One region of the Paenibacillus sp. FSL R5-0928 genome, then DNA from elsewhere that is predicted to be linked to it. Evidence: riboswitches for the same ligand, from Rfam matches in the RefSeq annotation. Region 1 holds a riboswitch; each other region holds the start of a gene.

What was found. Region 1 has a riboswitch for thiamine pyrophosphate ahead of thiC (phosphomethylpyrimidine synthase ThiC). Riboswitches for the same ligand answer to the same signal wherever they lie in the genome.
Region 2: another riboswitch for thiamine pyrophosphate. It lies ahead of MKZ16_RS02115 (ABC transporter substrate-binding protein); the one in region 1 lies ahead of thiC (phosphomethylpyrimidine synthase ThiC).
Region 3: another riboswitch for thiamine pyrophosphate. It lies ahead of MKZ16_RS13790 (ABC transporter ATP-binding protein); the one in region 1 lies ahead of thiC (phosphomethylpyrimidine synthase ThiC).
Region 4: another riboswitch for thiamine pyrophosphate. It lies ahead of MKZ16_RS10080 (thiamine phosphate synthase); the one in region 1 lies ahead of thiC (phosphomethylpyrimidine synthase ThiC).

The regions. Positions count from the first base shown of each region.
Region 1 is NZ_CP150225.1:6,375,267-6,381,478, reverse strand. It holds gene MKZ16_RS28790 (hypothetical protein) at 1-244, shown strand, start outside; gene MKZ16_RS28785 (AraC family transcriptional regulator) at 300-1,133, opposite strand; gene MKZ16_RS28780 (beta-galactosidase) at 1,304-3,355, shown strand; TPP riboswitch at 3,427-3,536, shown strand; gene thiC (phosphomethylpyrimidine synthase ThiC) at 3,639-5,381, shown strand; gene MKZ16_RS28770 (phosphotransferase) at 5,467-6,212, shown strand, end outside.
Region 2 is NZ_CP150225.1:473,201-479,412, reverse strand. It holds gene MKZ16_RS02135 (response regulator transcription factor) at 1-10, opposite strand, end outside; gene MKZ16_RS02130 (pyridoxamine 5'-phosphate oxidase family protein) at 130-549, opposite strand; gene MKZ16_RS02125 (MFS transporter) at 710-1,930, shown strand; gene MKZ16_RS02120 (hypothetical protein) at 2,003-3,466, shown strand; TPP riboswitch at 3,625-3,735, shown strand; gene MKZ16_RS02115 (ABC transporter substrate-binding protein) at 3,897-4,946, shown strand; gene MKZ16_RS02110 (MTH1187 family thiamine-binding protein) at 5,692-5,985, shown strand; gene MKZ16_RS02105 (ABC transporter permease) at 5,982-6,212, shown strand, end outside.
Region 3 is NZ_CP150225.1:3,084,652-3,090,863, reverse strand. It holds gene MKZ16_RS13805 (amino acid ABC transporter ATP-binding protein) at 1-69, opposite strand, end outside; gene MKZ16_RS13800 (amino acid ABC transporter permease) at 83-751, opposite strand; gene MKZ16_RS13795 (amino acid ABC transporter substrate-binding protein) at 805-1,641, opposite strand; TPP riboswitch at 1,864-1,967, shown strand; gene MKZ16_RS13790 (ABC transporter ATP-binding protein) at 2,166-2,861, shown strand; gene MKZ16_RS13785 (ABC transporter permease) at 2,842-3,618, shown strand; gene MKZ16_RS13780 (ABC transporter substrate-binding protein) at 3,615-4,652, shown strand; gene thiM (hydroxyethylthiazole kinase) at 4,694-5,488, shown strand; gene thiD (bifunctional hydroxymethylpyrimidine kinase/phosphomethylpyrimidine kinase) at 5,512-6,212, shown strand, end outside.
Region 4 is NZ_CP150225.1:2,307,934-2,314,145, reverse strand. It holds gene thiH (2-iminoacetate synthase ThiH) at 1-1,014, opposite strand, end outside; gene MKZ16_RS10090 (thiazole synthase) at 1,049-1,816, opposite strand; gene thiS (sulfur carrier protein ThiS) at 1,872-2,075, opposite strand; gene MKZ16_RS10080 (thiamine phosphate synthase) at 2,114-2,719, opposite strand; TPP riboswitch at 2,835-2,936, opposite strand; gene MKZ16_RS10075 (SDR family oxidoreductase) at 3,024-3,896, opposite strand; gene MKZ16_RS10070 (GDSL-type esterase/lipase family protein) at 4,133-6,199, opposite strand.

The DNA.
Region 1 (6,212 bases):
TAATAAGGATGAAACAGTTCTTGTAAATGAAGCTAGGTCAACGGATGGACCCGTTTCAATATTAAGTAACACTGATATCGGGTCTATAACAGGTCCGTATTCGTATGACGAATTAAATAAAAATAGACAAAATTATGAAAACACCACTTTATCTATTACATGGAATGATAATGAAGGGGAGATTCATTCCGAAACAATAAGTTTAGATATTGAGAGTGAAATTTCTCTTAAGGATGATCTTTAAGGGTGATAAGTCCAAGAGACTAAGATTGAATCTCTACGGACTGAAGGAAGATCGTCTACGCCCCAAAAGCCTGCCGGTATTTCACAGGAGACATGCCTTCAAACCTTCTGAACACTTTAATAAAATAGCTGGATTGGGCAAAACCGGACTGAGTCGCAACCTGAGCAATGGAGAGTCCTGTGGAAACCAGTAAAAGCTTGGCTTTAGCCAGCCGACAATCGGTTAAATAACGGTTTGGAGTTTTGCCCATAACCACCCGGAACAGCCTTAGAAAATGATAGCTGCTGTACCCGGTCAATCTTGCCATCGATTCCAGAGACCAAGGGCTGGCACATTCGACATGAATGATATCTGCAGCACTCCGGATGGACTGTCTAACCTCGTGCGGTACTGAGCCGTGAAGCGGCTCGGAGTTCTGCAGCAATTTAACTAGAAGCTCATACAGCAGAGCAGATAGTCTTGGCTCGCTACGGGTCACGTAGGAAGCGCTCAGTAGGTACATTTCCTCGAATAGCTCGTCCAGCTTAGCATCCAAATCAAAAGTGAACAGGTATGCACGGGACTGGTCCACTTCCTCTAATAAGGGGAGGACGATTTCAATATTAAAATGAACCCATCGGACATCCCAAGGCTCGCCTGGGTCAGAGCCGTATTGCTGATAAGCCCCTTTTGGGTACAGAAAACCTCGTCCTCTACTCATCGGAATACGTTCGCCCTCATGGAATACATAACCCTCCCCACCAAAGATCAAATGCAGGTTATAACTCCCCAGAAACCCTTCGCTTCTTCTCTCTGTATGTTGTGGAAAGTGAGTGTAATGTCCCAAAAATTCAGGATAACAGACATATTTTGAAAAAGCCGGTGTCGGCAAATACCATTGTTTCTTCATGTTTGGCAGCACCCATTTCTGTAGCGCAACAGAGCGCAAGTTGGATTAAGGCAATAAACGCAAGATTGTTATATGATAGCAATATTTTGTTATATAAGACCTCTTATCATTGATACTACAATAGAATTATAAAATATTGAAAGCATATTTTTAATACTTTGGAGGTAATGATGAAGAAACCTGTCGCAACTGAAAAATTCGAGCTTGGCGTTTGTTATTATCCGGAGCACTGGCCAGAAAACATGTGGGAGGACGATTATCGCCGGATGCGTGAACTCGGCTTTACGATCATTCGGATGGGGGAGTTTGCTTGGTCTATTTTTGAACCCACAGAAGGGGAGTTTCAGTTCGGGCTCTTTGATCGGGCGATTGATCTAGCACATAAATATGGTCTTCAGGTTGTACTTGGTACTCCGACGGCAACGCCTCCAGCTTGGTTGACTGATAAATATCCAGAAGTATTAAATGTAACCTACGAAGGTGTTACACTTCAGCATGGCATGCGCCGCCATTATAATTACAGCAGTCCTAAATACCGGGAACTGTGTGCACGTATTGCAGAACAAATGGCTGAACATTACGGCAATCATCCGGGTGTAGTTGGCTGGCAAATTGATAATGAGCTCAACTGTGAGATCAGTGAATTTTATTCGGAGAGTGACCATAAGGCCTTCCGGGAATGGCTACAGCAGAAATATGTTACGCTTGAGCATTTGAACGAGGCATGGGGAGCTGTTTTTTGGAATCAAAGCTATAGTGACTGGTCTCAGGTCTATCTTCCACGTCCGACTCCAGTACCGAAGCAACCCAATCCTCATCAGGCATTGGATGAAAAACGGTTTATTTCGGACAATACAATTTCTTTTGCCAAAAACCAAGCGGATATCATTCGTAAACTTGCCCCTAAGCAATGGGTAACCACGAACGGTCTGTTCGGTCATCTCGATAGCCATGAAATGACGGATGAACTGCTGGATTTCTTCAGCTATGATTCCTATCCTCAGTTCTCTACTATTTTTTATGACCCGAATGAGCGGAATCCGCTGAATGATAGAGGCTGGGGACTGTCGTTATCTGTTGTTCGTTCGATATCCCCGAATTTCTGCATTATGGAGCAGCAGTCGGGCCCGGGTGGCTGGGTGAACCGGATGGATATGCCTTCTCCAAAGCCCGGGCAGATGCGGTTATGGACTTATCAGTCGATCGCTCATGGGGCAGATATGGTGTTATATTTCCGCTGGCGGACAGCTACGATGGGCAATGAAATTTATTGGCATGGAATCAATGACTATCATAATCAGCCTAACCGGAGAGTGCGGGAAGCGGGGCAGATCGGTCAGGAGCTGGCAGCAGCAGGTCAAGCGTTTATCGGTACTCATAATCAGGCTAACGTTGCTATTGTTCGTGATTATGACAATGAGTGGGATGGAGAATACGATGTTTGGCATGGCCCGTTTATGTGGAAGAGCAATAAGGAGTGGTACAAGGCTCTTCAGCGGAAGCATATCCCGAATGACGTGCTCTATTTGCGCAAAAAAACAACGCTGGAGGAGCTTGCAAGGTACGACGTGCTTATCTATCCTCACCCAGCGATTATGACAGATGAGACAGCGTCTCTGCTGGATGAATATGTTCAACAAGGCGGCAAACTGATCTTCGGCTGTAGAACTGGCTATAAGGATGAGCGCGGTCAATGTTATATGCGTCCTTTCCCAGGTACTGCTAAGGATCAATGCGGGATCACAGTTGAAGAATTCACAATGGTTAAGGGCAGTCGTCAGCCAACAACAATTAGCTGGTCGGGCGCGACCGAAGTCGTTACAGGAGCAGATGACTTTAATGATATTCTCAAAATAGAGGAAGCTTCGGTTGAAGTGATGGCGGTTTACGCCTCTGATTATTATGCGGGAAAACCGGCGGTAACTAGAAATCGTCGCGGCAAGGGTGAGGTTTGGTATTACGGAGCCGTATTTAACGAACAGGCAGCGGCTGAGATCATAAATTTAATGGATCTACAATCGCCAGCAAATTGGCTGAAGCTCCCAGAAGAGGTAGAGCTGCAAGTCCGTACCGGAGCTTCTTCCAGTTATGCTTTTTTGCTTAATTATAGTGAGACTCCTGTCACGATCCATCTTCATGAGACCAAAACAGATTTACTGAGCGGCACAACATTGTCGGGCGAGGTGCTTCTGGAAGGATTTGGGGTATTGGTGTTATACTAACGTACACATTGATCTCACATTTGAGTAGATTTGGATAATTCTCTCTTTTCGGTTATACTTTGAAGTAGCAATTATATAGTTACGGGAGCTTGGTGGGACCAGGCTGAGAGGATAGTTATAACTATCGACCGTCAAACCTGATCTGGATAATGCCAGCGGAGGAAATGGAGCTCTATTTCTATTTGTCTACTCTAAGGCCTCATCTTATACAGATGTGGCCTTTTCTATGTGTGGGGAGTAGACCGTCTCCGCTTGATCAAATCACCTTATAGGAGGAATTGAGATGACAAGCGAATTGAACAACGATCCAATCAATTTATCAGCTTTTCCAGCAAGTCAAAAAGTGTATGTAAAGGGTTCACGGCCTGATATTCAGGTGCCTATGCGGGAGATCTCACTTAGTCCAACTGCGGGCATAGACGGCGAAGAGGAGAATTCCCCAATTCATGTCTATGACACAAGTGGGGCTTACACGGATGCTAATATTCATACTGATATTCGTCAGGGGTTAGAGCCCAATCGTCTAAGCTGGATTGAGGAACGAGGGGATGTGGAAGCGTACGAAGGAAGAACCGTGAAGCCTGAAGATAACGGGAATGCAACGGGAAAAGCTGTGGCGGAAGTGTTTCCAGCGCTCCATAGAAAACCTTTGCGAGCGAAAAAGGGGCGTAATGTCTCTCAAATGCATTATGCACGCAAAGGGATTATTACTTCGGAAATGGAATACGTTGCGATTCGTGAGAATGTGACACCGGAATTTGTAAGAGATGAAGTAGCCCGCGGCCGCGCCATCATTCCAGCGAATATCAATCATCCAGAGAGTGAACCAATGATTATTGGGCGTAATTTTTTGGTAAAGATCAATGCCAATATTGGAAACTCCGCAGTATCCTCATCCATAGAGGAAGAGGTGGAGAAAATGAGATGGGCTACCCGCTGGGGTGCAGACAATATAATGGATCTCTCCACAGGTAAAAACATCCATACGACACGCGAGTGGATCATCCGTAATTCTCCTGTTCCTATTGGAACGGTGCCTATTTATCAAGCTTTGGAAAAAGTGAATGGGAAAGCGGAAGATTTAACGTGGGAAGTATACCGTGATACGCTCATTGAGCAAGCGGAGCAAGGGGTTGATTATTTTACCATTCATGCGGGAGTTCTGCTTCGTTATATCCCGTTGACGGCACAACGTATGACAGGTATTGTTTCAAGAGGTGGCTCCATTATGGCGGCATGGTGTCTTGCGCATCATCAAGAGAACTTTTTATATACACATTTTGAAGAGATATGTGAAATCATGAAGCTGTACGATGTTTCTTTTTCCCTAGGCGATGGATTACGTCCGGGTTCGATTGCTGATGCGAATGATGAAGCACAATTTGCCGAGTTAGAGACGTTAGGTGAATTAACAGCTATGGCTTGGAGTCATGATGTACAGGTGATGGTAGAGGGTCCAGGACATGTGCCGATGCACTTGATTAAAGAGAATATGGATAAGCAACTTGAAACTTGCAACGAAGCCCCTTTTTATACGTTAGGTCCACTGACTACAGATATTGCTCCGGGGTATGATCATATTACCTCTGCTATAGGCGCAGCGATGATTGGTTGGTTCGGTACAGCAATGTTATGTTACGTAACTCCGAAGGAGCATCTTGGCCTGCCTAATAAGGAAGATGTACGTGTAGGGGTCATTACTTATAAAATAGCGGCACATGCCGCAGATTTGGCGAAAGGGCATAAAGGAGCACAAGACCGGGATAATGCTCTTTCGAAAGCCCGTTTTGAATTTCGTTGGCGTGATCAATTTCATTTATCGTTAGATCCTGAGCGAGCGCTCGAATATCATGATGAGACATTGCCTGCGGAAGGCGCTAAAACAGCTCATTTCTGTTCCATGTGCGGGCCGAAATTTTGCAGTATGAAGATCTCTCATAATATCCGGAATACGACGAGAATTGAATCAGGAATGCAAGAGAAGGCACAAGAATTTCTCCAAGGCGGGAGCCTCATTTATAGATAACTTTTTCTGCTAAAAAGAAATACCTAAAAGAAGTCGTCATTGGCGGCTTCTTCTTTTATACTTTGAATAGATAGGAGTTGATGAAATGGAAGCGATTCGTTCAGAGGAAGTCATTTTAGAGGATTTAAGTAATAGTTTCTATCATTTTTTTGGATTGAAAGTCCTTCATGCTACCCCAATAAAACGTGGCTGGTTAAATCTTAAATGGAAAATCACAACGGATTCAGGGCAATTTCTACTTAAACAATACAACAAAAAAAGATATAAATTGTATAACCCAGAAGAGCTGAACTTTGCCTTTTCTCAACAGAAAAGATTGTATCTACAGGGGCTCCCATGTCCCGGATTGTTGGCTTATAACAATAATGTTTTACTGGAATCAGATCAGGGAGAAACGTTTATGGCAATGGAATATTGTGAAGGCCGTGTCATAGAGCCGGGTAAGATTAATATCCATCAAATGTTTGATTTGGGTCGTGCCACAGGTAAAATGCATCGTTTATTAAATGATGGGACCATTAGTTTGAAAAGAACCCCACAATTTATTCCACAAAGCCCTGAGGAACGTTTAGAACATTGGAATGTACTCCTACAACAATCAAAGGAAATGGGTAAAACCTCACTTATCACTGACCTAGAGATACAACTAAGAGCGACTGAAGAAATAGATCCGGAAATATTCGAAGGACTTGAAGCTGGATGGGCACATCGTGATTTATGGGTTGATAATCTTTTATTTCAAGATAGCCAATTGTCTGCAATTCTAGATTTTGATCGGTTCAAATATGATTATCCGCAGCTAGATGTAGCGCGAGCAGTGATGTCATGTGC
Region 2 (6,212 bases), 1.3 Mb from region 1:
TAACGCTCATGTAGCTTTAGCTCCTCCCCGATATGAATACCTAAAAAGTTGAAGTCATTATAACACATCAAACAGCCCTCCTACCCCATAGGGGATAGGAGGGCTGTTTGATCAATTCAAGGCTATAGCTTATGGCTGCCATACTCCATGCTCTTTATTGCTACCTACATACTCAATACGTGTTGGAGTAAGCTCCAAAATCACATAATTAGGATCATCAGGTCCAGTAAACCATGGCTCCAGCTCTTTATTCCATACCTTGGAGCGCAAGCCTTCATCCTTAGAGACGGTAGCGGTCGCTTCAATCTCCAGCAAATCTTTGCTTCCGCCGGCCTCATAGCCAAGCAGTACAAAAGCATTCGGATTATCGGATAACTCCTCCACTTTATGAGTTTTGCGATTTGTAGCCAAATAAATCTTCAAACCCTCATGGAAAATGGCCATATAACGTACTTTCGGCTTATTTCCTTCTTCGATCGTACCAAAGGAACCGAACTTGTTGTCATCCAATGCTTTAATAATGAGTTGTTCCAGTTGTTTGTTATCCATTACGTAAATCTCTCCCTTCAAGCATGTAAACAAAAGTTTATATATCCAAGCTCACCGTTTGGATTTATCATAACAATGGTGCTTATTATAATGTACCCTTCAGGTTCACATTGAATCCGACCTTACTCCATAAACTACATCAAGATAAGGAGCTTACTTCGTGAAAAAACTGATTTGGATCGGCTGTCTCTCCTACTTCGTTATCGGTCTGGCACATGTTGTGCTGGGATCTATTCTGCCCGTTCTACTGCAACATTATGATCAAAATTACAGTGCTGGCGGTGAATTAATCTTTAGTCAATTCGCTGGTTTTTTAGCAGGCGTGTTGGTCTCTCCCCTACTTAATCGCCGCTTCGGTAAACGTGGAGGCATCCTCATTGCCACCAGTCTTCTAATAGTTGCAGAAGTTGCCTATGCCTTTCTACCGCCTTGGGGCTGGATGTATTTTATCGCTGTTGCCGCAGGTTTTGGTTTCGGGATGATCGAAGCGGTTATCGGCACCATCATTATTGGTGCTGTAACCGAAGGAACGGCTATTGCGATGAGCCGGCTCGAAGTTCTATTCGGGATAGGCGCACTCGTGATGCCGCTTATCGCCAGTCCGCTCATTGCTGCCGGAGCGTGGAGATTGGCCTTTCTAATCGTCGCTGCCTTCTCTTTGATTTCTCTTATCCTCTGGGCAAGAGGACACTTCGGTAATCTACAACGCATGCTGGATGAACGTGCCTCTGTCCAAGGAGCAGACAATTCGCATTCCTCAAGCTCACGTTCTAACAAAAAATTTCCGTATAAAGGTAAGCAATGGATTCTGCTAGGGATCTTCATCGTTTTCTTTTTTCTTTATGTAGGCACAGAGATGAGTTTAGTCAACTTTATGCCGGCTATCTTTATTGCCAAGCTAGGGATGACAGAGTCTGCGGCAGCACTGACAGTCACTTTCTTTTGGCTGGCGATGTCTACAGGAAGATTGTTTGCGGGTGTAATTGCCGAAAAAATATCTTATCGCGTGTACATTCTCAGCAGCTGTTTACTAACCTTGTTACTGCTGACACTCTTTCCGTTCACTGAAAATCGTATGGCTGCTTTCATTGTAATTCTGCTGCTGGGGCTGTTTATGTCCGGTATTTTCTCCATTGCATTGGTTTTCTCCAGCAAAATGCTGCCTGGCACCGAAGAGTCAACACCCAGCATTATGATTGCTTCCGGAGGCGTTGGTGGTGCTTTGCTACCTCTGTTTACGGGCTGGTCTATGGATCATTTAGAAGTGGCGCAAACAGCCGGATTACTTGCCACTTTTGCTGCCTTCTTGTTCCTGCTAAGCATTGCCGCATGGAGGTTCCAAGCCAGGCAAGCGGTGGAAGGAAAGAGTTCCCGTATTTAGAATAGTATCAACGTTATCCTTTTAGGGTAATGTGATCTATAAGCATATTCTGAGCACAAGGATGGACAATGAATGAATGAGTCTTTAAATGAGTCTTCAACTGAGCCTTTGTTACATACTGCGCTTATGCAGTTTATATTTCCCTTCTCTATAAAAAAGGGCGATTCTAAGCAGCTTATCCAGCAATTACAGGACGACGGATTCACACGTTTTTTTCTGGATAACAAAGAACTGGAAGCTGCCTATTATGGAGAAGGTTACTGTGTTTCCCATGAACGAATGGAGCGCACCTATTTACCGTTTGCCGCACACGTCCTTTTTCCGCGCAGGAAGGATGCCGACTCGTTTCGCCGTTTTTCCAGAGTAAATAATCTCGACTGCATTCTGGAGATTCCGCAGCAATCTATATTTTTCAAAATTCTCTCGACGGATATATTCATATGTCCCTTTCAGCTTGGATTCGTGACGATACGTGTCCAGCTGGAGGGGGATTCGATTCCCTTTAGTATTGCCCTAGAATTCGCGGATCGTTTCCGTGCGCTAGAGAAAACCTTCATACAGGATGACTACACTTATATTCATTGCGGGGAACAGACCTATGAGATGGTAGAGGATTTTGTCTTCCGAAATTTGGTGGATGGACTGGAGCCATATCTGGATCAATCGGATATCAATGGGGCTTATTTTGAGACCCTTCCTTTTTTCGTAGATGAAAGAATGCAGGTACAAGCTTTTTACGGCTTTCAGAATGAAGAAAGTTCTGATGAGATTAGTGTAAATCTACGCTATCGCGCCTCACAGCTTGATGGAATTGATCTGAACGGAAAGCCCTATGCCAGTGCAAGCGATCCAGCGTATATTGCAAACTATTGTCATGAGCATTCCTATAATCGCTGGGGCCCAGACACGTATTATATGATGAATGAGCAGACCTTTTGCTGCATGACCCGGGCTGAACAGGAGATTGCTGTTAGTCTAGCCAACCAGATGTACGGGCAATATTATTACGGATTTTTACTCAATATTTTCCACAAAATCGTTCTGCTGAAGCTCGCCAATATGCACTCCCGACTTCGGATTAATCATGATTATGAGGAGATAGACAATCTAATTTACTCCATTAATAAGTTCTCGGCGAAGTTCTACTTCTTGGAGTTGATTTCGCAGTCGCAGGGCCGGGAGATATTTCTTCAGCTGCGCAAAGTATACGGAAACGACGCTTTGTTCGAGGAAGTGAAAGAAACCTTAAATGATCTGTTTCAGTATCAGGATAAGTTTCAGTCCAAGCGACGGGATAATCTGCTGATGATTCTCACTGTATTTACGGTAGTAAGCGGGATTTACGGCATGAATCAGGTCATTGACGATCTGGATGGAAAGATTCAATGGAGTAAAATGATTGGATATTCCCCCTTTGAATTTCTTGCCCTCTTCGTGATCATGAGCGGGATTCTGATCAGCGTTGTCCTCACGCTAGGGGCGCTGGTTAGTGAGCTTAAACGGCGTCACCGCAAGAAATATAAAGATCTAGACTAGCAAAAAAGAAACTACTGGATTGGAAAAATTCAGGAGTGCACTACTAGACATTCCGAGTACAGCCGTCTATAATACACCGTATGCGAGAAATATAAGATATAAAGTATGGGTACAAAACTTATACTTACTTATATTGCACATAGAAATACCCGTTAACTTCATAGAACCAGGGGTGCTGGAATTGGCCGGCTGAGATTGTATCCCACAAGATACTGACCCTTATACCTGATCTGGATAATGCCAGCGTAGGAATCGCCAATTGGTTCTGGTCCCTGTGACCTTGACTAACCTTGCGCCAAGCCAGCGTCCCGATCACTCGGGGCGCTTTTTTTGTAAGATCACTAAAAGATGTAGAAAAACGTACATACTACACTTTACGGTTCATGTTGTGAAGACGGGATTCTTGTAACCTTAAAGGAGAGAAGAAGACATGCACCTCAAAAAAGCACTTACGTTGTGCCTCACCTGTGTACTCATTCTTGCCATTGCCGGATGCGGCAGCAACAATGGGAATACAGCCGGAAACAAAGCAAATGCTACTGATCCAACTGCAGCGGCTGGGACGGATGCTCCAAAAGAGCTCACCAAAGTTAAAGTCGCACTCGACTGGACACCGAACACAAATCATACCGGTCTATACGTAGCTAAGGATCTTGGTTACTACGCTGAAGAAGGCCTGGACGTCGAGATCGTTCAGCCAGGCGCAGCGGGTTCTGATACTATGGTTACCTCTGGCGAAGCCGCTTTTGGCATCAGCGCCCAAGAAGGATTAACGCTAGCCCGTCTACAAGGCGTGCCCCTTGTCTCGATAGCAGCTATTATTCAGCATAATACGTCGGGATTCGCCGCTCCAGTAGATCGCAATATTAAATCACCAAAGGATTTCGAAGGTAAAACCTACGGAGGCTGGGGCTCACCGGCCGAAGAAGCAGCCATGAAGGCCATCATGGATCCTGAAGGTGGCGATGTGAAAAAGGTGAAGCTGATCAGTATCGGTGAAGCTGATTATTTTACCGCCGTCAAACGTGACATTGATTTCGCCTGGATTTTCTACGCTTGGACTGGCGTTGAGGCTGAGTTGCGTGGCCAGCCATTGGATATGCTGTACTTAAAGGATTATGCGCCACAGCTCGATTATTACACGCCTGTGCTGACGACGAGTGAGAAGCAAATTGCAGATCATCCTGAGCTGGTGAAGGCCTTCATGAAAGCCACATCAAAAGGTTATCAATATGCCATTGATCATCCGGAAGAGGCTGCCGGTATGTTATCGAAGGCCGTTCCTGACCTGGACGCCGACCTTGTCCTAGCTAGCCAAAAATGGCTTAGCCCAAAATACAAGGACGATGCTGCCCGCTGGGGCGAGCAAAAAACCGAGGTCTGGCAAAATTACGGCGACTGGATGTATGATCTGAAGTTGCTGGATAAACCGCTGGATGCTGCTAGTGCATTCAGTAATGATTTTTTACCGGCGGAGTAGAGAGCGGACTTCAGAACCAAGAAGGTTGGACGTTACTTGAGGAAGGAGGAACGGAGCGTAGTGATGTGCTACGTGAGTACCGGACTTCCCAAGTTCGTTCAAGATTCGACGTCGAGTTTGCTTCCTGAATTACTTCGCTATCAAAGTTGGCTTTTTGAACTTACCTTATAATTTAAGAGTTCAAAAAGACGGCTTTCAGAACCAAGAAGGTTGGACGTTACTTGAGGAAGGAGGAACGGAGCGTAGTGATGTGCTACGTGAGTACCGGACTTCCCAAGTTCGTTCAAGATTCGATGTCGAGTTTGCTTCCTGAGTTACTTCGTTATCAAAGTTGGCTTTTTGAACTTAACTTATAATTTAAGAGTTCAAAAAGACGGCTTTCAGAACCAAGAAGGTTGGACGTTACTTGAGGAAGGAGGAACGGAGCGTAGTGATGTGCTACGTGAGTACCGGACTTCCCAAGTTCGTTCAAGATTCGACGTCGAGTTTGCTTCCTGAATTACTTCGTTATCAAAGTTGGCTTTTTGAACTCACCTTATAATTTAAGAGCTCAAAAAGTCGGCTTTCAGAACCAAGAAGGTTGGACGTTACTTGAGGAAGGAGGAACGGAGCGTAGTGATGTGCTACGTGAGTACCGGACTTCCCAAGTTCGTTCAAGATTCGATGTCGAGTTTGCTTCCTGAATTACTTCGTTATCAAAGTTGGCTTTTTGAACTTACCTTATAAAATGAGAGGATTGATTATTGTGGCTAACACCCTACTAAGCATTCAAGTAATTCCAAAAACTCCGAACAATGAGGATTCCATCCCATACGTAGATAAAGCGATTGAGGTCATTCAAAAATCCGGTGTTAAACATCAGGTGAATCCGCTGGAAACCACAATGGAAGGTGAGCTTAGCGAGCTGCTGGAGGTTGTGCGTCAGATGCAAGAGGCGTTGATCGAAGCAGGCAGTCCAAGCGTAATTTCGCAGATCAAAATCGCTCATAATCCTAACGGAATCAGCATGGATAAATTGACGGAGAAATATCGGCCGTGAGATCGACCTGGAAGCTAATATGGCCGCCCCTTGTGGCGGTCGTCTTCTTTTTAACCGTATGGCAGCTATCTGTATCTGTATTTCATATTGAATCCTGGATTCTGCCGAGTCCTGCTGATATTGCCCGTGAATCCACCAGTAACGCTTCTGGTCTTTGGGCTCATACGATGGCTACGCTGCGGCTCACTTTAATTGGTTTTCCCATCGGTACGGGGGTAGGTCTGATC
Region 3 (6,212 bases), 3.3 Mb from region 1:
TTTCAGATCAATACCCTTTAACACTTGGAGTGCGCCGAAGGATTTATGCAAATTAATGATTTCAATCACAAGTATCTCTCCTTTAGGTCGCAGAGTAACGATCGAGTCGTTTCTCCAAGTAATTTTGCAGCGCCGACAGCACAGAACAGAACACTAAATAAAACAATCCTGCTTCGGAGTATACCAGCAGAGGCTCATAAGTGGTAGAGGCTACCTGCTGTGCGGTTCTAAACATCTCCGTATAGGTGATGATCGCTGCAAGCGAAGTATCTTTAACCAAGCTAATAAAGGAATTGGATAACGGCGGTACAGAAACGCGCGCAGCTTGTGGCAGAATTACGCGGCGCAGAGCCTGCCCACGAGTCATCCCGACTGAGAAGGCAGCTTCCCATTGGCCTTTATGTATCGACAGGATAGCAGCGCGTACGATTTCCGATGAATAAGCCCCTACGCTAAGAGTAAATCCAATGGTGGCGGCAATGAAGGGGTCGAGTACAATACCAACAGCCGGCAAACCATAAAATATAATAAATAGCTGCACTAACAATGGGGTTCCTCGAATAACCCACACATAAAAACGGGCGATTAGCTTCGGAATTACCCACGGAGAAAGACGTGCCAGCGCGGTTAGGATCGCCAAAATCAATCCAAGCACAAAGGAAAGTAGCGCCAACGGAATGGTAAAAGCCACCCCGGCTTTTAGCAGGGGTAGCAGTGTGTCTAAGAAAATTTGTATTTTGCGGTCATCCATTATTCAGACATCCTTTTTAGCTTCCAGGCTTAATTAGCCTTGCTAGCCTTGTATTATTTTGAAACGTCAGCTCCAAAGTATTTCTCGGAAATTTTCAAGTACGTTCCATCACTCTTCATCTCTGTAATCGCATCACTGACCGCTTTCACCAGCTCATCATTACCTTTCAGGAATACCGCGGCACTTTGTGATCCTTCAGGAATCTCATCAACCACTTTAATTTTTGCATCTGGTTTTTGTTTTTTTAGATCCAGATAAGACAAGCCATCATTCACAGTTGCATCAATACGTCCCGAAGTCAGCAGGTCCATCGCTTGATTGAAACCATCTGTAGCTACGATTTCAGCACCGTTCTCACGAGCGATATCGGATAAATTACTTGTCAGGGATTGTCCGGCTTTTTTACCTTTAAGATCGGCAAAGGTCTTAATATCCTCATTGTCTTCGCTCACGATCAATACTGCTTTGGATACGATATAGGGTTCAGAGAAATCATATTTCACTTTGCGATCTTCGTTAATGGAAACTTCATTGAAAATGACATCAAACCGTTTCGCATCCATCCCAGCAAAAATACCATCCCACTGAGTTTCAAAAAATTCAGCTTTGACACCTAAACGTTTGGCTACTTCTTCAGCAATTTCCACGTCAAAACCAGTCAATTTCCCCGCAGTGTCATGATAAGTAAAAGGTGCATAAGTCCCTTCTGTACCTATCCGCAATTTGCCGCTGGCCTTCACAGCCTCCAAACTGTTTTGCGCTGAAGATGCTGTTCCACCATTCGTTCCAGCTGTTGGTTCAGCAGCCGTATTGGTATTCGAATTATTGCCGCAAGCCGCTACAAGGACCACGGTTAACGCCAATATAATAGTTAAACTCCATTTTTTCATTATTAAATCCCCTCTCTCTATCCGGTTTTTTTCCGGCAAATTGAATAGTACACTGCCATCACATGATCGTCAATACTTTTTTCCGATTATATACATCGGAATTATAATATTAACTAGATTCCTACCTATATCTTACCCAATCTTGGATTAATCCTTCACTTCTTTCTCTCTTTACTTCTCAGAAAGATATGGTATATTTATAAACAAATTAATATGGACCTGTTATTTCACTAGGGGAGTCGGCCGACTGAGACGGAGCTTCAAGCTCCGGACCCTTGGAACCTGATCTGGATCATACCAGCGGAGGGAAGTGGAGCAGAATTTTCATCAAGCATGTTAAGTGTTATTATGCAGAATGAACTTTTTGACCCATTCATTTCCTCTGGAAATGGATGGGTCTTTATTTGTTTAGGCGCTCCACAAAAATTTTAGGAGGTTAGATCATCACGACCATTTTATCTATTCAAGGCCTAACCTACTCTTTTCCGGAATCTGAGCAACCCCCTGTATTCGCAGATCTATCCATGGATATCAGGCAAGGGGAATTCGTCTCCGTAGTAGGTGCTAGCGGATGCGGGAAAAGTACATTTTTCAAAACGATTGCCGGTTTACTCGAACCTACTCACGGAAAAATAAAACTCTCTACGCACCCGTCAACCGCTAGTCGTTTAGGCCAGATCGCTTATATGCCTCAGCAGGATTTATTGCTGCCTTGGAGGACAGTGCTCGACAACTGCCTTTTGCCTTGGGAGATCAAGCCCAGATTTAGTAAACAGGATACGATCACTCAGATTCGGGAAATGTTGACCCGCTTCGGCTTAGCAGATGTAGAGAAGGCTTATCCCCATGAACTTTCGGGAGGAATGAAACAGCGAGTCGCATTTCTGCGCACCTTAGTGGCTGGAGGCGGAAGTGGTCTTATGCTGCTGGATGAGCCCTTTGGCGCTCTCGATGCCATGACCAAACGCGAGATACACCGTTGGCTGTTGGAGTTATGGGGTGAATTGAATCAGACGATTATGCTCATCACTCATGATCTGGAAGAAGCACTATTGCTCAGTGACCGGATTTATTTATTATCTGGCGGTGCGCACAGCGAATTACAGGAGATCGTTGTGGATCTACCAAGGCCAAGACATTATAAGATGAACTATGAACCCCGGTTTATAGCACTACGGGAAGAGTTGGAGCGAAGATTGCATGCAACCTATACCTTTTAAAAAACATCTAGACAACTATGGTCCCTTCCTTCTTCTGGTACTGCTCATTCTTGTAATCTGGGAGTCGGCTGTTCGCCTTCACATGATTCCAGCCTTTATTCTCCCTGCACCTTCCTCTATTGGAATCGCATTGATCGAGCACAGGCAATTATTATTTGGACAGCATTTATTGGCGACGTTACAGGAGATACTGGTGGGTTTTGTCCTTTCTGTTATTTGTGGTGTATTGCTGGGCACTGGAATGTTCCTGTATCGCCCCATAGAAAAGGCCATCTATCCCTTTCTTATCATTAGCCAGACGATCCCATTAATTGCGCTATCCCCCATTTTTATTATGTGGTTCGGATATTCGCTGTGGAGCAAAGTGGCTGTGGTGTTTTTGACGGCTTTTTTTCCAGTCGTAGTGAGTACATATGATGGACTTCGTACAAGTGGCCAGACTTACAAGGACTTATTATTAACATTTGGTGCAAACCGCTGGCAGCTGCTTGTCAAAACCCAAATTCCACTGGCGTTGCCTGCTTTTTTCTCTGGCTTAAAGCTGTCCATTGTATACTGCGTCATCGGAGCTACTATCGGGGAATGGCTCGGCGGCAGTAAAGGACTCGGTTACTTCAGCCGCAGAATGGCCGGAAATATGCAGAGCGATGAAATGTTCGCGGCTGTATTTCTGCTGTCCGCGCTTGGTGTGGTGCTTTTTCTGGCGATAGCTTTACTCGAACAATTATTTTTAAAGAAAAGAGGATCAAACCAATGAATCATTTAAAATCCCCACAACGAGGACTTATTTCTGTATTTCTAGTATGCACACTTTTGCTCTTAAGCAGCTGCGGGAAGGCAGACAAGATAAATAACAACTCCCAAACCGATCCCTCCAATACCGAAAATAAGCAGTCACACAAGCTGACGATTATGCTTGATTGGTATCCCAATGCCGTTCATTCCTTTCTATACGCTGCGCAACAGCAAGGTTTTTTCCAAGAGGAAGGTTTGGATGTCGAGATCAAAATGCCTGCGGACAGCAATGATTCCCTAAAGCTTGTTGCAGCGAATCAAATTGATCTAGCGCTCAGTTATCAACCTCAGGTACTTATGGCACGCGGCGAGAAAATCCCTGTACGTTCGATTGCAGCAATCGTGCGGCATCCACTGAATCATCTGATGGTTCCTCAGGCTGGCAGTATTCATAGTCCAAAAGAGCTCGCGGGAAAACAAATCGGCTATTCCTCCATTCCGCTCTATGAAGCGGTGATTCGGACAATGATCCAGAGTGATGGAGGCGATCCTTCATCCGCCAAGCTGATTGACGTAGGTTTTGACCTCATCCCTGCGATCTCTACTGGACAAGTAGACGCAATAATGGGCGGGTTCATCAACCATGAACAACTAATCCTTGAAAAAGAGGGACATCCGGTCACTTCGCTTAATCCAACGGATTACGGAGTACCTGACTATTATGAGCTTGTGCTGGTGGCCAGCGAACAAGGATTGCAAAATTCTGAAGCCTACTTTAAAAAATTTCTAAATGCCATTACAAAAGGACAGGAATTTGTGGAGCAGAATCCTGAACAAGCCCTGGATTTACTGGTTGCACATGAAGATGCAACTTCACCGCTCGACAAGGAGATTGAGAAAAAAAGTCTTGAGATTCTGCTGCCGCTGATGAATGCTGGCGATCAATCTTTTGGATATCAAGACCCGACATCTTGGGAAAAGGTTCAGCAGTGGTTATCCACCAACAATCTTCTACCAGAGGATATTAAAGCACAGGAAGCTTTTATCAATCTGTAATGTTTAGTTAGTTGTTCATACAAGCTTGAGGAGGAATTATAATGAGTTATTTAGCCAAAGTACGGGAATCCAACCCGTTGATCCACAACATCACTAATATTGTGGTAGCCAATTTCTCAGCCAACGGTCTATTGGCGCTTGGCGCCTCTCCCTTTATGGCGGATGCCCACGAAGAAGTGATCGACATCGCCGCTATGTCGTCTGCTGTAGTTCTAAATATCGGCACACTCAATGACTACGCTATTCAATCTATGTTGCTCGCTGGTAAATCCGCTAATAAACACAGGGTTCCCCTAGTGCTTGACCCGGTAGGTGCAGGCGCAACTTCTTATCGGACCGCTGTCACTCAAAAGCTAGTTAATGAGATGCAAATCACCGCACTGCGGGGGAATGTGGCTGAAGTCGCTAATGTCATTGGGGAGAGTTGGTCCATTAAAGGGGTGGATGCTGGCGAAGGTGAAGGCGATGTAGTCCTTTTGGCTGAAGCTGCTGCGAGGAAGTTAAGCTGTGTGGTCATCATAACTGGAAAAGACGATGTGATCACGAATGGAAAAAACACTTTTATTGCCAGCAACGGTCACCCTATTCTCACGAAGATTACAGGAACTGGCTGTTTACTCAGCGCTGTTGTGGGTGCATTTCTCGCGGTAAGTGGAGGTGCCTCGTTGGAGGCCGCAGTGGAAGCCCTCTCCTTCTATGGAGTAGCAGCTGAAATCGCCGCTGAACTAACGACTGGTCAAGGGCCGGGAAGTTTTCAGGTTGAGTTTCTAAATCAACTGACATGGGTCACGCCAGAAGTCTTCCTAGAAAGATCCAGCATCAAACAGCTCAGTTAATGACCCTCGAAGGAGTGAATTCGATGATTATATCCAAAGCTCTAACCATTGCCGGCTCCGATAGCGGCGGTGGTGCTGGCATTCAGGCCGATCTAAAAACCTTTCAGGAGCTTTCTGTCTATGGCATGTCCGTCCTCACAGCTGTGACAGCGCAGAATACGCTGGGTGTCCAAGGGGTTTATCCAGTGACTCTGGACGCCATAATTCAGCAGCTTGATTCTATAGGATTTGACCTGCAACCAGATGCCGTAAAGACCGGGATGTTATTTAACAGTGACATCATCCGCATTGTGGCAGATAAAATTAAGCATTACGGCTGGTCTAATCTTGTAATTGATCCTGTGATGGTCGCTAAAGGAGGGTCCACACTGCTGCTGCAGGAGGCAGTTCAATCCTTAGTCAGCCATCTGCTGCCCTTAGCATTGGTGACGACACCCAATATTCCCGAAGCCGAAATAATCACAAAGATGACGATCACCACCATCGAAGAACGCAAAAAAGCGGCCAAAATCATTCATGGCATGGGCTCCAAATATGTAGTGCTAAAAGGGGGACATGATACCTCGACCACAGCAGTAACCGATCTTCTATATGATGGTGACGAATATACCTTATTGGAGAGTAACCGGATTCAGACCAGACATACGCATGGTACAGGCTGCACCTATTCAGCAGCAGTCACCGCCGAGCTAGCCAAAGGCAAATCCGTAGCTGAGGCCATTCA
Region 4 (6,212 bases), 3.1 Mb from region 1:
TATTTCGAATTGCGGAGTTCCCCCTGCATTAGTGTGACCGCCCACCTCAGTAGTGACCCCGGCTGACATCTTAGTTATTCCTAGATGAATTAAATGATCGCGTAGAGAGGCAGGCTCTCTTGTAGATAAAGTAATGCCCGAACGGGGTAAAAATAACCGGTATGCCAAAATAATCTGCACTAGTGATCGATCGGTAACATCGCACTCTGGGTTAAATTCCCCTAAATAAGGCCGAAACCGTGGGGGTGACAGGCTGATCTCGCAATCTGGATACCGATCCTGTAGATAGCGGGCATGCATGGCACTTTGGAATGCCTCTTGCCGCCAATCGTACATCCCGAGCAACGTACCAATATTCACAGAACGAAAACCTGCCTGACAGCCGCGTTCAGGTGCATCCAGGCGATTCCGGTAGTTTCTTTTAGGCCCTTTAACATGCAGCTTTTTGTAAGTCTCCTGGTGGTAAACCTCTTGGTATAGTGTTAATCCATCCACGCCTGCTTGAAGAAGCTCTTTATATTCGGCAGTCGATAGAGGATTTATCTCAATACTGACGGAGGAAAAAAATTCTCTAAGTACAACTACACAATCCTTAATATATGAGACAGGATTCTCCCGGCGCGATTCACCAGTCAAAATGAGGATATGCCGCAGACCTGTAGCTGCAATCTTCTCAGCCTCCCTGCGAACCTCCTCCAAGGACAGCTTTTTACGCGGAAAATCATAAATGGAGCTGAAGCTGCAGTAGGTACAATGATTCACACAAAAATCGGCAAGATACATCGGTGTGAACAGCTGCATCGAATAACCAAAATGTGCACGGGTCAGTCGCTGAGCAGCTTGCGCCATCTCCTCTAGCAGCGGCGTTGCTGCCGGAGAGAGCAATGCCAGCAAATCATTTTCGTTCAGCTTGTCTTTTCCAAGCGCCCGCTTAACGTCATCCTCCCGGAACTCCTTCCACAGCTGCTCATAAGGATACTGCTCCAAGCGGGCCAGTGTGTCAAAAAAGCTCATGCTAATCCTCCCTCCTTTGGTGAACCTATCAAATTCAGTTCAGAAATCCAGTCAACGGTGACGAAGCAAAAGCAACTTCTTCTACAGGACCGAGTCCTGCCAAATAAGCTTTGCGGCCAGCGGATATCGCCTCGCGGAACGCTTCCGCCATGACGAGCGGATTACGTGCCGTTGCGATAGCCGTATTAAGCAGAACAGCAGCGGCCCCCATCTCCATTGCTTCCGCCGCTTCCGAGGGCTTGCCAATTCCGGCATCTACAATAATCGGCAAATTCACTTCTTCAATAAGAATACGCACGAGCTCCTTGGTGCGCAGGCCGCGATTCGTCCCGATCGGCGCACCAAGCGGCATCACAGCAGCAGCACCGGCATCTCTCAGACGTAAAGCAGCCGAAAGGTCCGGACTCATATATGGCAGTACTACAAAACCCTCCGCCGCTAGAATCTCTGTAGCTCGTATGGTCTCCAGATTATCTGGAAGCAGGTATTTCTGATCATTGATCACTTCGATCTTCACCCAGTTCCCCAGTCCCGCAGCTCTTGCTAATCTCGCAATACGGACTGCCTCTTCCGCTGTACGCGCTCCTGAGGTATTAGGCAGAAGAGTCATGTGGCCGGGAATGTGGTTCATGATATTTTCTGCTCCACCTTCCGGGTCCACTCGGCGAAGCGCTACAGTAATCACCTGAGAACCAGAGCTTGCGATCACTTCGGGGATCAGAGCATTCCGGCTATATTTTCCGGTTCCGATAAATAATCTACTAGTTAATCCGATGCCTCCAATATGTAACGGGTCATGCATGAAATTACCTCCCTTTGGTTCTTAGAAATTTCTCAAAATTCTATACCGCTCCATCTCAACCCCCACCAACAAAGTGCACCAGTTCCAAACGATCATCCTCGCTCAGAGCAGTACTTTCATAATTCTCCTTACTGACAATTTCTCCATTCAGCTCAATGATCATCAGACGACCCGACCACTCAGGAAGACTGATCAAATCAGCTATAGTTTGAATACCACCAGAACACTCTGCGGATTTCCCGTTAATCAACAGTCTCATTCTGAATCACCCCCTTCGCCTATGCTTTTACCTCCCGGCTATGAATGAACCGCCTTATGAATAGCTTTGGCGGCCTCATAAGGATCATCCGCTCCGCAAATACCGGACATCACAGCAATCCCTGCCGCGCCTTGCCTAATGATCTGCGCCGCATTAGCGGGACCAATTCCGCCAATCGCAATTACAGGAATAGAGCTAGTCTTCACCGTTTCTGCAAGCAGCTCTAACCCACGTGCGGGCAGCCCTAGCTTGCTCGCCGAGGGAAATACATGGCCAAACAAGCAATAATCAGCTCCCTGCTCTGAAGCATTCGCCGCTTCTTCCGGAGAATGAACCGATCTCCCCAGCCAAAGCTGAGGTGCAATTCGCCGGGCTGTAACCGGGCTCAGACTGTGCCCAGCCAACTGAACACCCGCGGCACCAGCTGCCAATGCTACATCGATCCGGTCATTGATTATCAGTTTGGTAGCGGGTATACCGGCAGCCAACAGCTCCTGTGCCGCAGAGAGCAGTTCGCGTGCTGGACATTGCTTATCTCTTAAGTGAATATAATCGACCCATGTCTGCACCGTGACAGCCAGTTCAACAAATTGTCTCAACTGCTGCTTGCCGTCTGATATTAGATGGATCTCAGCTTGTACCACTCGCGATCTCCTCTCTCTCACTTCCCTGTAGGTCAGTAAAAAACAAAAAAACTGCCCCCGTAAGGAAGGCAGTCAGAATCTGTAAATAGACGGTACTACAAATAGCCCGACAACAGAAATTCGTTCTCCACTTCCCTACGCTGGTCTTAACCAGATCAGGTTCAAAGGGTCCGGAAATCCATTCCGTCTCAGCCAATCGGCACCCCTAGTGACATAAATATACAATTTTAAAATGCTAACGTGGTTTATAGTAACATATTTTTTTATTGAAATACACCCATTTATTCACATTAGCTGTACTAATCTAACCGTTTACTACCTCGCCACCATTTACATGAATAACCTGTCCAGTCACATAACTGGAATCGTCAGAGGCAAGATATACATAGGCTGGCGCCAGCTCCTCTGGTTGTCCAGGCCGTTTCATAGGCTGCGTGCCTCCAAACTCGCTAACCTGCTTCGCATCAAAGGTAGAGGGAATTAGCGGTGTCCAGATTGGACCTGGTGCTACACCGTTTACCCGTATGCCCTTCTCCGCCAGATTCGTGGACAAAGATCGTGTGAAACTCAGGATAGCTCCTTTAGTTGATGAATAGTCCAGCAGCTGCGGGCTTCCGCGATAAGCGGTAATTGAAGTTGTATTTATAATTGTAGATCCTGCTTTTAAATGAGGCATAGCTGCTTTTGTTAAATAGAACATCGCAAATATATTCGTACGGAAAGTACGCTCTAGCTGCTCGGAAGTAATATCCTCGATCTTAGCTTGCGGATGTTGCTCCGCCGCGTTATTGATGAGAATATCAAGCTTTCCTAAGCCCTCTACCGTCTGTTTAATAAGATCCTTACAGAATTTCTCGTCACCGATATCACCTGGAATTAGGATACATTTGCGGCCTTCCTGCTCGACCTGACGTTTAGTTTCCTCTGCATCTGAGTGTTCATTAAGATATGAAATGACCACATCAGCACCTTCTTTAGCAAAAAGCACAGCAACTGCACGCCCAATTCCGCTGTCTCCACCGGTAATCAACGCCGCCTTGTCTTGCAGTTTACCTGCTGCTTTATAATTTGCCGGCTCGTATTTGGGCAGCGGCGTCATTTCACTCTCAATCCCTGGCTGATGATGCTGCTCCTGTGGGGGTAAGGTTTTTGTAGCTTGTTTATTATTGCCTGACATCTTCCCTATCTCCTCTCGTTAAGCAAATTGATAGTTAACTGATCATCTTAGGATGGCACAACAATGCACGTTTATACGCTGGGTTTGTCATTTTCTTAAATCGCTTTACGAATCTTACTTACCACAATGCAAGTAGAAATAAACAACCGTGGATGTAAACTGCTGTAAGTGGAGAGGACTTCACTGCATACAAAAAGGCACAGCATCGCTGCTGTGCCTTGAATTGTTCACCCTAACTATTTCAAAGAAGAAACATGATTTTCTGCATTCACTCCATGTTCCAGTACCCACATAAAATAAAGAGCTTTAGCTGCTTTCTCCCGGGTCACTATGGCTTTAGGTTCTAGTTCTGTCCCATTGACCATTTGGCCTCTAGCAATCCCCACTTCAGATCTAATAAGCCCTAATTCATAAGCACTTTTCACTTTTGAAATTAAAAAAGGAGAAATGTCCGCCGTATCAACCAGCTGCTGCCAGGATACAAGTGGATAGTACATCGCTCCTCTAGCTCCTGGATCCAGATTGAAATCATAACCAGGATCTCCTGGCACTACTGCTGTGCCGTTATAATCAGTCATGTACTTAGGTTTATTAGCAAACTTTACTTGGTAAACATCATAGAGAATAGCACCCATCGTTTCACGTGACAGCTTACCTTTCGGATAATAGGCAAGATCTGATCTTTCCACTTTCATTAACTTAGAAATACTGCGTGTGAATTCAGCAACTGTCATCTCCGTATCTGGCTTAAAATTCCCTTGACGGTCTTTGCCCATTACTCCCAGCTGGATTAATTTTTCAATTTGATTGCGGTAATAAGCAGCTTCCCCGGTCGTCGTATCATTAGTTATTTCCGGAAAAACCTTATCCCAGTTGCCTGTTAGTGCCGCATGCTTAACGTTCCCTTTAAGATAAGCAGTAATGGAGGCAGCAGTAGAATCGCCAGTAGCACCTTTCTCTACAAGCTCCGTAACAATCATCCGCGAAAATTGTTTGGCGAGCGCTTCTTTAAAATGAGTCCCATCGATTTTCTTTGAAGGATGCCCGTTAGCGTAACTTCCGTCATTTGTTTTGCCTGGCGTTTCTCCGGCTTCAATTGACATGAAGAGGGCTGTTATCGCTTCTCCTCCGATCTCGTTATAATATTTCAGACTTTCCGAGTTAAGGTCAATAAGTGTAACTCCAGATTCATCTGCAACCCGTTTAAGAATATCTACAAACTTTCTTGATTTAAAAGAATTCTCATAGATATATCCCGGACTTGCATTCCCTTTAATTCTGGACATTGGCGTTACCAGTACCGGTATCATGCCCCGGGCTTGGATCGCAGGGAGATAAACTTCTTTAAGGTAGTTTTCATACATTGCCTCAGTCGAACCTCTGCCGTAACGTCTGAACTCATCTGCACTCTCATCATTGTGTCCGAATTGAATAAACACATAATCCCCAATGCTGCCACTCAGTAAAATGTCGTTAAGTCGACCTTCTGTATAGGCATTTTTAAACGAGCGTCCTCCCATGGAATAGTTAGTTACACTCACTTTATGTTGATTAAACATACTGCCAATAATCTGGCCCCAACCACTCATTGGCGCTTCGTCGAAGGTGTAGGACTTGACCGTGGAATCTCCAAGTATAAATAAATTCGGAAGAGCTCCAGCTGCTCTATGCTGTGGCAAAATCGGTTCCAGCATGATCTCCTCAATCCCTACAGCTGTGTTCACTTTGTTCGGTTCAATCTCAATATCTATATGGTCACGGCCGTTTACATACGTATAAGTCCACTCTTTCCCTTTGGCTACAGCCGTATGCTTGACGGGTACAAGCTTTGCCGCGTCCCAATGTCCACTTTTCAACAAGCGGCTGGTCTGCATTCCTGATACTGACACGATCCCATCCTCTGCGTCAGAAGTCGTTTTTACATATACGTTGTAGGTTCCAGGGGAAGCATCCATTCGAAACGCCATGCCGTAGTTATTATAATTATCCTTTTCAGATTTAGGTTCAGCAAAAAAATAAGATTCTGTGATGAAAAAACCTGTTCCATCGGATGTAATTGAATCGGTATGCACTTCTCTAGCGGGTAAAGCGTTGGTCTCTTGGACAAAACCATAACCTAATGATGAGTCATACAATTGCGCACCGCGATTAGGATCATACCTAACGGATTGATACCCTGCTTTAACTTGGTTTGTAAAATTAAGCTTGTATGCGTTTGCAATTTGGATTGGAGGTTGCCCCTCTACCCCATCTTTAATAAGGGCTGCCTCTGTTATACCGTGAGTAAGAGTCAATGAAGCCATAAGTAAAGAAGAT